DNA from 2 places in the Pseudoalteromonas sp. SG41-5 genome. Region 1 is predicted to be linked to the other one. Evidence: predicted binding sites of a transcription regulator. Region 1 holds the regulator's gene; the other holds the start of a gene.

Region 1 (10,232 bases):
ATGGCAAATTGGGCTGATGCTCATGTATGCATCAAAGTAAGTCAAGAGGCCTGCCCATTAGGACTCGCTCCGACTGCAAGCACGACTGCAACACTTGCGATGGGTGATGCAATAGCCGTTGCTCTGCTAGAAACCCGTGGCTTTACCGCCGATGACTTTGCGCTATCGCATCCTGGTGGTAGCTTAGGCAAACGTTTACTATTGTGTTTAAAAGATATTATGCACAGTGGCCCAGCAACGCCTATGATCAATGATAAGCAATGTATCAAAGATGCATTAATCGAAATGTCGGCAAAAGGCTTAGGTATGACAGCTATTGTTGATGACACAGGGCAACTTGCGGGGCTTTTTACTGATGGTGATTTACGCCGAATTTTAGAGCAACGAATAGATATTCACAGTACTTTGATAAGCACTGTCATGACCCGCTCTTGCACTACTGCAACCGCTGATATGCTTGCCGCCGAGGCACTCAATATCATGGAGAATAAGCGTATCAATGGCTTAATTGTAGTTGATAATAAACACCACCCTATTGGTGCTCTTAATATGCAAGATTTGCTCAAAGCAGGAGTTTTATAATGCAGTTTGCTGACTTATATCAGCCACTTTCAGATGATGCTCGCGAGCGAGCACAAAAAATCAAACTCCTGATCTGTGATATCGATGGGGTGTTTTCAGATGGTCGTATTTATCTTGGTAACCAAGGTGAAGAACTCAAAGCGTTTAATACTAAAGATGGCTTTGGTATCAAAGCACTGATCAATAGCGGTTTTGAAGTTGCCGTGATCACCGGTCGTCATTCACAGATAGTTCAGCAACGGATGACTAGCCTGACAGTACCGCATATTTACCAAGGCCAAGAAAACAAGTTGCAAGCTTATCAACAGCTCAAGGATAAATTGCAGTTAAGCGATGAACAAATAGCTTACATAGGCGATGACGGACCTGACTTGCCGGTAATGGAATTGGTTGGTTTTGCGGTGGCAGTAAATGATGCGCATCCACTAATCAAACGCATTTCACATTATACAACCATGCTACCTGGTGGCTTTGGGGCGGTGCGTGAACTCACTGATTTATTAATGCTCGAAAATGGTAAATCATTAACCAGCGAAGGCACGAGCTCATGAATAGTGCGCGTTTAATATTATGCGTATTATTTGTCGGCTGCATGGTATGGCTGTGGTATCCGTATTTTTATCAAAGTACCGCCATAAAACAACACCAAGAAGATATAATAGCAAAACCTGATTATACTGCGGTGGCATTAAAACAAACCGCATTTGATGAACAAGGTAAAATTAGCCACAAAGTAACAGCTGCAAAAATGGAACTCTACCAACAGTTAGGGTTCACTTACTTTGAACAACCTATTTTTACACTCTATAATCAACAGCAGACGTGGCAAATTAATGCCGATGAAGCCACCTTATATGAAAATCATCAATTAATTTTAGAAGGTAATGTGGTTGCTAAAAACCTGACCAATAATGCCATGATTGAACATATAAACGCAGATAATATTCAGGTTGATATTGAACTACAAACCATGAGTTCAGAACAACCAGTTGAATTAATCGGACCAAATTTAAAAATCACTGGGCGCGGTCTCCATGCCGACTTAAAAGCCGAAGTGGTAGAACTAATTAACCATACGCGAACCATATATTATGACCAATAAATTTGCTCACTTGCTTGTTATACCAAGCTTATTCATTGCTTTTGCAAGCTTTGCTGAAAATACGACACCACCTGCAGATCAAGTCTCTATCAGTGCTGACACGCAGCTTGCCCAACTGAAAGACAATATCGGTATTTTTGAAAAAAATGTTGAAATCATTCATGGTAACCGCCGTATCAAAGCGGATCGACTTGAAGTCCATAAGCGCGAAGATTTAGGCGATAACAAACAACTACTTGTCGCAACTGGCAGTCCGGCTTACTTTGAAGAAAAACAAACTGATGGCACAGTAATGAGTGCCAGTGCTGATGAAGTCCGTTACGATGTCGCTAAGCGCTATTTAACCTTGGTTGGCAATGCACAAGTCACTCAGGCAGGTCAAAAAATCAATGCCAAAAGCATTACCTATGATATGGACCAGCAACTGATCAGTGCTGAAAAAGGCGCAAGCTCAAGCGATCGTGTGCACACCATTTTGGTACCAGTAGACAGTAAAAAAGACAAATCTAAAGGGCAGCCATGAGTACATTAAAAGCTGAATTTCTAGCAAAAAGCTATAAAGGTCGCCAAGTTGTAAAAAGCGTGGGTTTAGAAGTTAGCGCAGGCAGCATTGTTGGCTTATTGGGTCCTAATGGCGCTGGTAAAACCACCACCTTTTATATGATTGTGGGTTTAGTTCCAAGCGACAAAGGTAAAATCAGTATTGATGATAATGACATCACCTTACTGCCAATGCACAGTCGCGCACGGTTAGGGATTGGCTACCTGCCACAAGAATCATCCATCTTCCGTAAATTAACTGTTTATCAAAACCTGATGGCTATTTTAGAAACTCGTAAAGAGCTGAATAAACAAGCCAGAGAAGAAGCGCTCGACAGCTTACTTGATGAGTTTAGCATTCAACATATCCGCGACAGCCAAGGTATGGCATTATCTGGCGGTGAACGTCGTCGAGTTGAAATTGCACGCGCTTTAGCCGCAAACCCAAAATTTATCTTACTTGATGAGCCTTTTGCTGGCGTTGATCCTATTTCAGTGTTAGATATAAAGAAGATTATTGAACACCTTAAAAACCGTGGTATTGGCGTGCTTATTACCGACCACAATGTACGAGAAACCCTTGATGTTTGTGAAAAAGCCTACATAGTTTCTCATGGGGAGTTAATTGCATCAGGTACCCCTGAGCATGTACTCGCCGACCAAACAGTCCGCGATGTTTACCTGGGCGAGCAATTTAGGCTATAAAGCCACGCTCGGCTAAGTATCTGCTAGACTTAACGATGATAACAATAAAAGGATTGTTAGAGATACATGAGGCAATCACTCCAGCTGCGCATGGGCCAGCAACTTACAATGACACCACAGCTGCAACAAGCAATTCGCTTATTGCAACTCAGTACATTGGATCTCCAGCAAGAAATTCAAGAAGCGCTCGACAGCAATCCATTGTTAGAGCTAGAAGAACATGAATATTCAGACGACACGGCTGGTAAAAACGAACAAAAACAAGATAACGATGACTTAACCGTTAGCGCATCAGCAGACGACAAGCCAAGCGAATATGAACAAGAAAGTAGCGAAGCATTAAGTAAAGAGACCTTAAGTGACGAAATGGCTATGGACGTCACCTGGGACGAATACATGAGTGCTGCGCCAAATACGTCATCTGGGCCAATGCCTGAAGATGAGTCAATTTATCAAGGTGCCTCAACTGAAACCTTGCACGAATATCTAATGTGGCAATTACAACTCACACCTTTTAGTCCAACCGATGAAGCCATTGCCATTGCCATTGTTGAAGCCGTTGACGATTCAGGTATTTTAACCTTGAGCTGCGAAGACATCGCAGAAAGCTTAAATCAAGGTAATAACGAAGAAGAAATCGAACTCGACGAAGTGCAAGCAGTGTTAAAACGCATTCAGTTGTTTGACCCTGTTGGTATTGCTGCGCGCAGCCTACAAGAATGTTTATGTATTCAATTAAATCAATTTGATCCTGCAACTCCTTGGATTAGCGAGACAAAAATGATTTTAACTGATCATATCGATTTATTAGCTAGTCGTGACTATCGCACTTTGATGAAAAAGACTAAGCTTAAAGAAGATGAACTAAAAGAAGTAATGACACTGATCCACAGCCTTAACCCAAAGCCTGCGGATACCATAGTACGCGAAGAATCAGAGTATGTTATTCCTGACGTTTCGGTGAAAAAAATTAAAGGTCGCTGGGTGGTTGAACTCAATCCAGACAGCATGCCAAAAATTAGAGTGAACAGCCAATATGCGGCGATGTCACGCTCTGTAAAATCAAGCACTGACAGCCAATTTATACGCTCGCATTTGCAAGAAGCTAAATGGTTTATTAAAAGCCTAGAAAGTCGTAACGAGACGTTACTCAAAGTAACCAACTGCATTGTTAAACAGCAGCAAGGATTCTTTGAGCATGGCCCTGAGGCCATGCGCCCTATGGTACTAAACGACGTTGCCGAAATGGTTGAGATGCACGAATCAACAATTTCTCGTGTAACCACCCAAAAATACATGCATACCCCTCGTGGTATATTTGAGTTAAAATATTTTTTCTCGAGCCATGTAAGTACTGAGAACGGCGGCGAATGCTCATCGACAGCCATTCGAGCATTGATCAGAAAATTGATCAGTGCAGAAAACTCAGCGAAACCATTGAGTGATAGTAAGATTGCAGATATATTGGCAGAGCAAGGTATCAAAGTAGCTAGACGGACTATTGCAAAATACCGCGAGTCGCTGGCTATTCCACCGTCAAATCAACGTAAAAGTTTGATTTAAGGCGTAAAATCACAAGAGGAAAATGCTTATGCAACTAAATTTAACTGGTCGTCATGTAGAAATTACTGATTCATTAAGAGACTATGTAAACAATAAGTTTGCCAAGCTTGAAAGGCATTTTGATCATATCAATAATGTCCATGTCATTCTTGATGTAGAAAAGCTAAGCCAAAAAGCAGAAGCCACATTACATGTCAGTGGCGCTGAATTATTTGCCTCAACTGAGCACCAAGACATGTATGCAGCCATTGACGGACTAATCGACAAACTTGACCGTCAGGTAATTAAACACAAAGAGAAGCACGCTCGACACTAACACTATGAAATTAAGCTCACTTATTTGCCAGGACTGCAGTAAAGCTGCGGTCCTTTTTAATAGCAAAAAACGGATCATTGAATTTATCAGCCAATTGGCTCATGAACAACTTCCTCAGCTATCACAACAAGAAATCCTCAACGCACTACTGTCGAGAGAAAAACTAGGTAGTACGGGTATTGGTCGTGGTATTGCTATTCCTCATGGCCGTATGAGTGGTGTTGAAAACCCGCTAGCAATAATTATAGTGAGTGAATCACCGATTGATTTTGATGCGATAGATAATCGCCCAGTTGATATATTTGTAGCTCTCATCGTGCCAGATGGTGATAGCCAACTTCATTTGAAGACGTTAGCCACAATTGCTGATAAACTCAACGACAAAGATTTTTGTAAACAACTACGTAGCGCAAAAACAGACCAAGATTTGTATCACGTAATTGCTGCGCAATCGTAGCCAAATGAAGGAGAATTTACATGGAGTTAATCATCATCAGTGGGCGTTCTGGCTCAGGTAAATCTGTTGCTCTGCGTGTAGTAGAAGATCTTGGCTATTATTGTGTAGATAATATTCCGGTAAACTTATTACCTTCATTAGTGCGCAGTGTCTCTGATAATTATGACAAAATTGCCGTCAGTATTGATGTCCGTAATTTACCGAAAGAGCAGGAAGAATTTAACGATATTCTTGAATACTTGCCTGGTTTTGCAAATCCGACGCTATTTTATTTAGACAGTGATGATCAAACCCTGATCAAACGTTTTTCTGAAACTCGCCGCTTACACCCATTATCTTTGGACTCTTTGCCACTGGATTTAGCCATCAAGCAAGAAAAAGTATTACTTGATGTATTAACTACTCGCGCTGACTTTATACTTGATACCACTGATCTGAGTGTCCACCAGCTTGCAGAGTCAATCCGTGAAAAGATTTTAGGGAAAAAAGATAAAAAACTAATCATTACCTTTGAATCATTTGGTTTTAAATATGGTATCCCAAAAGAAGCTGATTATGTTTTTGATGCACGCTTTTTACCAAACCCACATTGGGAGCCTGAGCTTAAGCCACTTACAGGCCTTGATCAGCCAGTAAAAGATTATTTAGCCAGCCATAGTATCGTACAAAAATTCACTTGGCAGATCCAAACCTTTGTACAAACTTGGTTACCGCATTTGGAGCGTAATAACCGCAGTTACTTAACAATTGCTATTGGTTGCACCGGTGGTCAACATCGCTCAGTTTATCTAGCGCAAACTATAGGTGAAAGCTTCTCGATGAGCCACAGCAATGTGAAAATTCGCCATCGTGAACAAGAATAACAACTCACGTTTACAGTAAGGAATGTTGATGCGTTTAGAAGATACATTTTTAATAAAAAACAAACTCGGTTTACATGCTCGCGCAGCCAGCGTATTAGCGCAATTAGCTGTGCAGTTTGATGCCAGCATCACACTTCATCAAGATGACAAACAAGCCGCAGGCGATAGCGTACTCGGCTTAATGCTATTAGAAAGTAGCCAAGGCAAAGAAGTTAAAGTTGTATGTGAAGGCCCGGACGCTGAACCTGCTCTTGCAGCAATTGGCGAGTTGATCGCACAACGCTTTAACGAACAAGAATAGCTCGTAGTCAGTACCACTAAATTGCGTTAAACTAAATAAAGTCGTTAATTAAACAGACCAAGCGCGTTAATTACCGACAACTGTTACCCTACCTATCAAGCGTATTAATTTTTAAGGACGCCAATGCCAGAAGCTTTTGAACAAGATTACCCACTACAACAACTAAAACAAGTGACCAAGTCACTTAACAGTGGTCAATTTGTTCAAGTAAGGCGTATGTTGGCAAAAACAGCTCCGTGTGACACCGCATTATTACTCGAGTCATCCCCACATAAAATTCGTACCTTGCTATGGCAACTGGTTGATCCAGATGTACAAGGTGACGTACTCGAAGAACTCTCAGAAGATGTTCGTTTAGGGATCATTGCCCAAATGGAGCCGAAGCACATCGCTGCGGCAACTGAGGACATGAGCCACGATGATCTAGGGGAAGTACTACGTAGCCTACCTGATACCGTCTACAAAGACGTTGTTAGTGCCATGGACAGCCAAGATCGAGAACGTGCAACTCAAGCACTCTCTTATCAAGAGCGCTCTGCTGGCGCGCTAATGAACACTGATACAGTGACCATCCGTCCAGATGTCACTATCGACGTAGTACTGCGCTACTTACGTTTACGTGGTGAGCTACCAGAAGGTACCGATGATCTTTATGTTGTTGATAAACATAACTGCTTTATAGGTGCCATGTCGTTAACGACCTTGTTGACTAACTCGCCAGATAAAATTATTCGCGACTTAATGGATGAAGATTGTGAATCTATCCTCATTTCGATGGATGAAACCGATGTAGCACAACTGTTTGAACGTCATAACTGGATATCAGCCCCAGTGGTTGATGATAATGACCATCTACTTGGCCGTATCACCATCGATGATATCGTTGACGTTATCCGTGAAGACGCCGAGCATAGCTTATTAAGCCTAGCCGGTCTTGATGATGAAGAAGATACCTTTGCTCCGGTGTTAAAAAGTTCGAAAAAGCGCTCAATTTGGCTTGGCGTTAACTTATTAACCGCGCTACTTGCTGCGATTGTGGCAAGCTTCTTTGAAAACACTTTAGCAATTTTACCTATTCTAGCGGTACTCAACGGTATAGTGCCATCCATGGGTGGTGTTGCGGGCAGCCAAACATTAACCCTCGTAATACGTGGTATTGCAGTGGGTCATATCAACCAAACTAACCAACGCTTTTTACTGATCAAAGAGCTTGCAATCGGCGCAATAAACGGGATTGTTTGGTCCATTTTAATTGCCGGTGTTGTTGCTATTTGGCAATGGGACTTTAAGCTTGGCGGCGTACTCGCCTTTGCCATGTTTATGAACTTAGTAGCCGCAGGTATCGCCGGTGCCAGTATTCCGCTGCTATTGAAAAAAATGAAAATTGACCCTGCATTAGCTGGCAGCGTAGTACTGACAACCGTAACCGATATTGTAGGGATCTTCGCCTTCCTAGGCACCGCCACATGGTTGTTGGTGTAGTTAAAAATTAGTTAAAGGTTAAACCCATCGTAGGCGCGAGTTTATCTCGCGCATCTCTTAGCGTTACATCAACCTCATCCGCCAACTTAGGCAATGGCTTTAGCCATGAATGTTATCAACCGCGCGGCATAAAGCACCGCCTACGCTTTAAACATCGGAGCTAGGTTTTAGGCTCTAGGTCCTAGTCACTTCCCTAGCACCTAGTACCTTTGTCTTCCTAGCACCTTTAATCTTTTCGCGGTGGCAAGCCACTCGCCTACAAGTGATTTAACACCGAGATAAACTTTAGCACCGGAGGCGTTAAGCTTGCTGACGCACAAACACCAGAGCACATTTCAAAACGCGGCGACAAGCCACTCGCCTACAAGTGATTTAACACCGAGATAAACGTTAACACCCGTAGGCGTTAAGCTTGCTGACGCACAAACTCCGAGCCACATTTAAAACGCAGTGGCAAGCCACTCGCCTACAAGTGATTTAACACCGAGATAAACGTTAACACCCGTAGGCGTTAAGCTTGCTGACGCACCAATACCAGAGCACATTTCAAAACGCGGTGGCAAGCCACTCGCCTACAAGGATTAATTAGACATCAAAGTAAACCTTAACACCGTAGGCGTTAAGCTTGCTGACGCACAAACACCAGAGCACATTTAAAACGCGGTGGCAAGCCACTCGCCTACAAGTGATTTAACACCGAGATAAACCTTAACACCCGTAGGCGTTAAGCTTGCTGACGCACAAACTCCGAGCCACATTTAAAACGCAGTGGCAAGTCACTCGCCTACAAGTGATTTAACACCGAGATAAACTTTAACACCCGTAGGCGTTAAGCTTGCTGACGCACAAACACCAGAGCACATTTAAAACGCGGTGGCAAGCCACTCGCCTACAAGTGATTTAACACCGAGATAAACCTTAACACCCGTAGGCGTTAAGCTTGCTGACGCACAAACTCCGAGCCACATTTAAAACGCAGTGGTAAGTCACTCGCCTACAAGTGATTTAACACCGAGATAAACTTTAACACCCGTAGGCGTTAAGCTTGCTGACGCAAAAACACCTATGACTATAATAAAATGAGAGGTTAAACATTCTTGGGGAAGGTTATAAGTGGATGTTCTTAATGAAAATAACAACATACACTTATAATTTTGGTATATAACATCCTAGCAAAATCCTTCTAATATCTACTTATTTAAAGCCCATTCCTTGCTGCTTTTACTTCGCTCCTTGATGCGCTATTCATTAGTTCCTTCCATTGCTGTGCCGTCCAAAGTGGCTTTGCGCTTTTTACGATCCCTTGTTGGTTTTTCCTTAATACGTTATCCATAATGTTACTCCTTGCCATCTATTGGCTGTTCATCCTTGTTATATTTAACACTGTGACTCTAACGACGTCCGATTATATAAATTGCATGTATCAGACCAGGAATATACCCTAGTAATGTTAACAAAATATTAATCCAAAACTGAGCACCTAAACCAACTTGTAAAAATACACCAAGTGGTGGAATAAGTACTGAAAATATAATTCGTATTAAATCCATGACTCTCACTCCCTGAAATTTATATAAGAAAGCCCAGCATAACTGGGCATTCGTGGCTTATAGATTATTCAGCTACAATAGTTAAGTTATCAACTACATCGCGAACATCTTCGGCATTCTTAGCAATTTTCACCGCTAGCTGTTTTTCAGCATCCGAACCAACAGTACCATTTAGCGTTACCACACCTTTATCGGTATCTACGTCAATATCCGTACCGCCTACTTCAGAATTAAACAAATAGCGTGTTGTAATAACGGTAGTAATTTTAGCATCCGTTAAATCACTTTCTGTGCTATCTGATTTCATCTTCTTGCTTTTTGTGTCCGTGTTTTTAACGACCGTTAGCTCGTTATCAACATCAGTTACACCATCTAGACTTAAGATAAGCTCTTCCGCTAGCTCTTTATCAAGCTCACTTTCAACTTTACCAGTTAGTACAACCTTGCCATTTTTTACATCAGTGTTAATGTCAAAGTTGTTTAAGTTAGTGTTCATTAACAGAACCGTTTCTGCCTTACCATCAATCCAAGCATCTTTACTTTCATTTTCCCAGCTGTTTGCTTGCGCACCCATAGCGGTTGTACCAAGAACTAACGCTGCAATAATAGATTTGTTAAATGTTTTCATAATCTTTCTCCTTTTGATTAAAGACAATATGATTAATGCGAACATCAAGCCAACTTTTAAAGCACTTAAAATCAATAACTTAAGCTTTATTTGATATAGCGCTAGCTTTAGTCTTGGTAATTATTTACAGACTGCTCGGTAAT
Region 2 (6,490 bases), on a different contig from region 1:
ATTTTCATGAACTTATCATTACGAAGTTCGCGAGTCACAGGGCCGAAAATACGTGTACCAATTGGCTGCAAGTTATCATTTAAGATAACAGCCGCATTGCTGTCAAAACGGATCAAAGAACCATCTGGACGACGAACGCCTTTCTTAGTACGCACAACTACCGCGTTTTTAACATCACCTTTCTTCACTTTACCGCGAGGAATCGCTTCTTTAACAGAAACTTTAATGATGTCACCAATCGCTGCATAACGACGGTGCGAACCGCCTAAGACTTTAATACACTGCACTTTGCGAGCGCCGCTGTTATCAGCAACTTCCAGCTGAGTTTGCATTTGGATCATGTTAATGACCTCCGGTGTAGTTATTACAACTGTCTTAAATTTGTTTAAAATCAAGACATTTAGGTTAAAAACCACTCAAAAAACAATCTAGTTGTCTCCCAAGGGCGGGCAATTGTATCAGCATTGCGGGGGTAGTGGTAGGTTATTTTTTAATTAATTTAGAATAACGAGGATGGTTGTTTTGTCGATGAAACATATTTTGCTATTTTAGCATTGATTATAAAACAATCAGGGTAATTTTATGCCCTGATTGTTTTATCACCGAATAAAATCGGCATTATTTGCCAAACAAACCTTTTAACTTATCTTTAATTTTATCTTTCGCTTTTTCTTTTACTTCATCTTCTGCCGCTTTGCTTACATCTAAGCTGATGCCAACATCATGAAATGGTCCTTTGATTCGTACTGGAATTTTAAAGCCGGTACTATCATCTTTGGTCCCCTGCCCTTCGAGTGAATCGACTATGCCTGTCACTAAGCGGTAGTTAACTGTCGTTGCGGGTAGATTAACATCCCCTTCACCACTAATACGTACTAATGGACTTAACAAACTCAGATCTGTGTTTTTACCTACGCCATTGGTAAAGTTAAAGCTACCCGTTAGCGCAGAGAAGTCAGTTTGCTGGGAATTATCAAAGCCAGTATCTAGCCCTTCGGATATTGCACCAAAGTTACCCTTAATTAGCTCTTTGCCTTTGCGAACCATTTCAGCAATGTTGGCGCCTTTTACTGCACCATCGGCAAATTCAAATGCTAGTTTACCCTGTAGGGCACTCATAAAGTCTTTTTGGCTCTGACCTGATGTTGCTAAGTCCCAATTGAGTGAGCCTTTGCCCATTAGCTTATCGAAGCCAGCGGCATCTGTCAGCAATGGTTGTGCGTCTATTTTATCTAACGAGAAGTTGGTGCTGATTTTGTAAGGAGCTTGTTTCGCATTAACTGTTACAGTGCCTTTACCATTACCTTCGTAGGCGGCAAACTTATCTAGGCTAATTTTCGCTACGCCTTTGTTAAGGTTTACAGTGAATTGATTAGCGCCAAGTTTGATTTCATTTGCTTTTAAGCCACTTGAACGGATCACCACATTCGCATCTAAGGCATTTAAGCCACTTAAATCCATTTTTGTGTCATCCCATACAATTGGTTTGGCTGGCTCGTCACTTTTAGGTTCTGGTTTCTCTGCTGGCGCTACCACCTCAGGTAAGTAAGGATTTAAGTCCAGCATACCTAAATCGATGTCAGCATTAACGGCTAAACGCTTACCTAAATTAAGCTCGCTTTTTCCTTTGATCTCTAATGCATCAAGAGTGGCGACTAATTCAGCTAGGTTGAACTTATCACCTTGCATACGTATTTTGCCGCTAACACTAAATGCATTAAAGGCGCTTTCTTTAGCGTTCAGCTCGACTCCCTGCCATTTAGCAATGTCTTTTACTGAATCACCACTGAGCGCTAATTGACCTTGAATCTCTTTACCTTGACCGGCTATTAAGCCTTTAAACTCAACATCAACTAACTTTGAAGTGACATCAGTTGTCACATTAAATGTATCACCTGCTATTGCTTTAGCTGGGTTATCAACTGTTACATCAAGCTCAAAGCGCTCTTGCATATAAGTGATCCCACCTTTGACTTCGAGTGATTTATGCAGTGAAGGCAGTAAGATAGCCAATTCTAAATCGCTAATTTGCTGTTTAGCTCCCGTTTGACCATCTAAATAAGTAAACGACCCACCATATATAGCTACTTCACCTAATTGAATATCAAATTTTTCAGGTAGTTTGACTGCCTCACCTGCTTGAGTTTGCTGCTCAGATTTCGTAGCTACTGCATCAAATAACTGCCAGTTAGCTTTACCATTTTTATCTGTTTCAAGCAGAATGTTTGGTTCATTGATCACAAACTTTTCTAGTTTAAGTTCACCACCAAATAGCGAAAACCAAGGAATATGAACTGCAAGTTGCTGCATGCTTGCCATATCTGCACGTGAGCCAGTTTTCATATTGGCAAAATGCACATCTTCAAGTTCAAGCTTCAAAGAAGGAAAAACGGATAATGTTTTATCGCCTTTAATAGTTAAAGTACGCCCAGTGGTTTGCTCAACCTGCTCAGAGACTTTATTAAAAATGGCATCGGTTGGAATTAAAAACGGTGCAGCAATAATTAAAGCAACAAGCAATAATAATATGACACCAATAACTTTAAATAAGGTCTTCATGATGGTCCTTTCAAATGTGCAAATAATGTTCTTATCATAGCGGGAGTTAGCATTAAAATCATTGTGCAACGAAGAAAAATGCAATTTCCTGCATTCTACAGTGAATATATGAATTGTTACTGAAACATTTTGATACCTTTAGCTGCAAAACCATATAGCTGAATTTCGCAAAGCCGCGGGGCTTTCACAGCAAGAGCTAGCCGATGCTAGCGCCGTTTCACGCAAAACAATCAGCACGGTCGAAACATCACGCTTTACACCTTCAGTGATCATTGCATTGAAGATAGCTCGGCAGTTTGAAACTACTGTAGAGCAGTTATTTTCACTTGAATAAGCAGATTAAACCCTTTAAATGCAATCTTGTGCAGATTTAACTTATCAAGATTGCATCCCCTGTATTCTTCGGTATGATGCACAGCCCTGTTGTTTTAAGACGTTTTGCGCTAAAATTAAACAACTGAAAAATGTATTTAACCGGAGTACCATCAGGCATGAAAAAATTGCTCATTTCACCTTCACAAATGGCATTAGGCGAACAAGAAGGCCATATTTATCAAAATATTCTAAAGCAGGCTTCTGAAATCAGCTTAAACCTGATGGCGGTGAAAATAGAAAATCATCCTGAAGACTTCTTAGGTTGGTGCTATGAACTACTTAATGCTAGCCGTGACCGTATTAATCATGATTTACTCGAAACCAATCAATTACCAATTTTAAAAAAGCTTAATGACTTATTAGTTTCAGCAATTAGCTTCTTACAATTGAAAACATTACGCGTAGCACCTTGGCCTGTAGTTAGTGTATTTATAGAGCAACATAAAGATGTGTTAGCCCTTGATGAACAGTTACGCCTTGCCAACTATATAGCTGGTATTCGCGAGCAATCACTGAAAGAGATGATCCCTGAAGATTTATTAGCATTTAGTGGTAAACATACTTCTGCACTGGATCCAAGTAGTTATAATTTTGATGTCGAATGGTTTAGCTCTACTAAAAGCGCCAAAGCTTTTCATCAAATGCTTGCCGACCTGCCGGCATTATTTGATGAAGCATTAGCACATATACCTTTAGAAGGTGAAGTAACTGAAGCTGATTACCAAGAATTTGTGGTCAAATATTTAAAAGCCTTTACTGATAGCAATGAAAAGCCAACGCTTGCACCGGCAACTCGTCTATTAGCAATGCGCCGCCCAGATGTTTTTACACCAATTAATAACACCCGTTTAGATGCACTTTGTTCAGCATTGGCTATTACTAAATTAAATAATCGTGACTTTGCGCGTTATTGGCAGGATATTGTCCAAGCAGTTCATAGTATGTCTTGGTTTAAAATGGCAAGTGGTGACAGCGAGCTGGATCAACAACTTGTTGCAATCAAAGCGTTAATTCCGTGCTTTTTCTATCATGCAGACAAAAACACGCCTGAAAACTCTAACTACATCAAGTTATTGAGCAAGCCAAAGCGTACAACTACCACTGGCACTAGAAAAGTGCGTCGTGGTAAAGAGTCTGCTGAAATACTTGTTGATCGCGCACTTGCTGCTGACGATATGCCTGAGCATATTCGCGCAAAGCGTGATTCAATTATCAGCGAAGTACAAAAAGGCCGTGGCGTGAACGAAACAATCAGCCTAATGCGTACTATTTTTGGTTAAACCACAGTAAAAAATACAAAAACCCGCTGCAACTGAGTTGTGCATGCGGGTTTTTTTACGCACCAATAAAGTGCGCAAGCTTCGTAAAAAACAATCTCCTCCTTTCACTATAAATATTTATACCTTTGTTTATAAAGTAATTTAAATATAAATTATTGCTTTTCATTTAACTTGGCACAAGCAGTGCTATTACCCTAGTAGACAACTAAAAATAGGATCCGCAATTATAGACTGCAATCTAATTAATAATTGCGAGCCAAAAAATCAGCATAACAACAGGATACCAAACATGTTAAAACTAAAATCAGCAATTGCGATCAGCACACTTGTACTCATGGGTGCAACATCTACAGCAGCATATGCAGAAGTAACAGCCAATGCCGCAGCAACTTCAAACTACTTATGGCGTGGTCAAGAACAAACCGGTGGTGATGCTGCAATTTCAGGTGGTATTGATTATGCCAACGAATCAGGTTTTTATGCTGGTACTTGGGCTTCAAATGCAAGCTGGGCCGATGAAATGACCTACGAGCTTGATCTCTATGCTGGTTTTGGTGGCGATATTAATGAAAATATGAGCTATGACGTTGGCTACATCTATTACGCTTACCCTGATGCAGCTTCTGGCGCAGACGCTGATTTTTCTGAAATTTACGGTAGCATCAGTATGGGTGGCTTTAGCTTTGGCGCATCAGTTCTTGCAACTTCAGCCGCAAGCGGTGATGGCACAGACTTTGGTGATTCGTTATACCTGACTGCAGATTACGGTTTCGCAGTTGGTACTAATGGCACTGAAATGGCCTTACACTTAGGCCACTACTCTGGTGATTTTATTGGTGATGACGATATCATCGATTACGGTGTATCTATCTCTAAAGATGGCTTCACTTTTGGTCTATCTGATACCGATATGGATGACAGTGATATTAAGGCTTACGTTGCTTTTTCAATGGACTTTAGCCTATAAAAAGAATGTGTTACTTGCTGCAACACTAAGGGCCGTAAGGCCCTTTCTCGATCTTGGTAAGCGGTAAGCGGCTAAGTTCATATTTTATATCAAGACTTACCCTCAACTCAGACTGCTTATAGCTTAAAACTTACAACTCCTATGGCACACTGTGCCCTGTTGAACCTTGCCAAATACGATACCATTGTTCACGACTGAGTTTTAACTGCTTAGCGGCAACAGCCGATTTAACACGCTCAATGTTGCCAGTACCCAGTACCACTGATGGGGAACTTGGGTGCATTAATAACCACGCGTAAACCACTTGATCAATAGAACTTGCACCAATTTCGCTGCCGACTTGCTCAAGTACTTGACGCAGGCGAATCGCTTTTTCATCATTTTCTGCAAAAATGCGACCGCCAGCCAAAGGTGACCAACACATAGGTTTAATATCAAGTAACTGACATTGGTCTAAACTACCATCATCAAGTGCTTGCATTTCATACGGTGAAAATTCAATTTGATTGGTCACCAATTCAAAATCAAGACGCGACTGCAATAAACTTAGTTGTGATGGCGTAAAGTTTGATACACCAAAATCGAGTACATCACCATTTTGCTTAAGAGTAGTGAATGCCTCAGCTACTTCGTCTGCATTCATCAAATAATCAGGGCGATGAATAAGTAATGCATCTAATCTATCGGTATTAAAATGCTTTAACGATTGCTGTGCTGAGCTAATAATATGTGCGGCACTCGAATCGTAATGATTAGCTTGGCCTGCTAACCCTAAGCTTGCAAAAGCAGGTTTGATACCACACTTAGTAATAATTTTGATCTCATCACGAATACTTGGCTTTAAAGCTAAAGCTTTACCAAACTCTGCCTCACAACCATATCCACCGTAAATGTCAGCGTGATCGGTGTGCCTTACACCGGCTTCAATTGCTTGCTCAAGAAAAGTTAAACACTGTTGTGGAGTAATTTGCCAATCTAATAATCGCCAAAACCCAAGTACTAGTTCGTCAATAGCGCGATCTGAGCTGTTCATAATTCCACCTTTATTTTTGTAAAAAATATTGTCCCGGCAAGTTCAATGCAAGTACCAAAACAGTATCCCTATCAGATAATTAATAAGCCATGATAATTTAATTGACCTTATTGATGTATTATTCTACATAATAAATAAGGTATTAATAGCTGAAAGTTATACCAGCACATGCATTAGCACATCAGTTTTATTCAGAGCTTTACCTTTTTTTGATGGCACAGGTAACGTAATAAACTTTTTGGATTAAATGAGGCTACAGATGAAAGACTTAACCCA

The links. The regulator sigma-54, encoded in region 1, starts transcription at its own class of promoters, with help from an activator protein. The targets are predictions, from matches to a motif close to GTTGGCACGNNNNTNGNNT.
Region 2: a site for sigma-54 is predicted at 4,385-4,403, ahead of H5232_RS03300 (TorF family putative porin). Genes of this name have one in related genera too.

What each region holds. Positions count from the first base shown of each region.
Region 1 is NZ_JACJFH010000074.1:3,648-13,879, reverse strand. It holds gene H5232_RS16810 (KpsF/GutQ family sugar-phosphate isomerase) at 1-582, shown strand, start outside; gene kdsC (3-deoxy-manno-octulosonate-8-phosphatase KdsC) at 582-1,133, shown strand; gene lptC (LPS export ABC transporter periplasmic protein LptC) at 1,130-1,684, shown strand; gene lptA (lipopolysaccharide transport periplasmic protein LptA) at 1,674-2,207, shown strand; gene lptB (LPS export ABC transporter ATP-binding protein) at 2,204-2,929, shown strand; gene H5232_RS16785 (RNA polymerase factor sigma-54) at 2,996-4,492, shown strand; gene hpf (ribosome hibernation promoting factor) at 4,521-4,808, shown strand; gene ptsN (PTS IIA-like nitrogen regulatory protein PtsN) at 4,813-5,265, shown strand; gene rapZ (RNase adapter RapZ) at 5,286-6,128, shown strand; gene H5232_RS16765 (HPr family phosphocarrier protein) at 6,157-6,429, shown strand; gene mgtE (magnesium transporter) at 6,553-7,911, shown strand; gene H5232_RS24320 (hypothetical protein) at 8,352-8,474, opposite strand; gene H5232_RS24315 (hypothetical protein) at 9,110-9,244, opposite strand; gene H5232_RS16755 (YqaE/Pmp3 family membrane protein) at 9,303-9,461, opposite strand; gene H5232_RS16750 (BON domain-containing protein) at 9,526-10,089, opposite strand.
Region 2 is NZ_JACJFH010000007.1:5,831-12,320, forward strand. It holds gene rplN (50S ribosomal protein L14) at 1-341, opposite strand, end outside; gene H5232_RS03285 (AsmA family protein) at 619-2,559, opposite strand; gene H5232_RS03290 (helix-turn-helix transcriptional regulator) at 2,702-2,893, shown strand; gene H5232_RS03295 (hypothetical protein) at 3,051-4,214, shown strand; gene H5232_RS03300 (TorF family putative porin) at 4,504-5,181, shown strand; gene H5232_RS03305 (aldo/keto reductase family oxidoreductase) at 5,321-6,214, opposite strand; gene H5232_RS03310 (DUF5329 domain-containing protein) at 6,474-6,490, shown strand, end outside.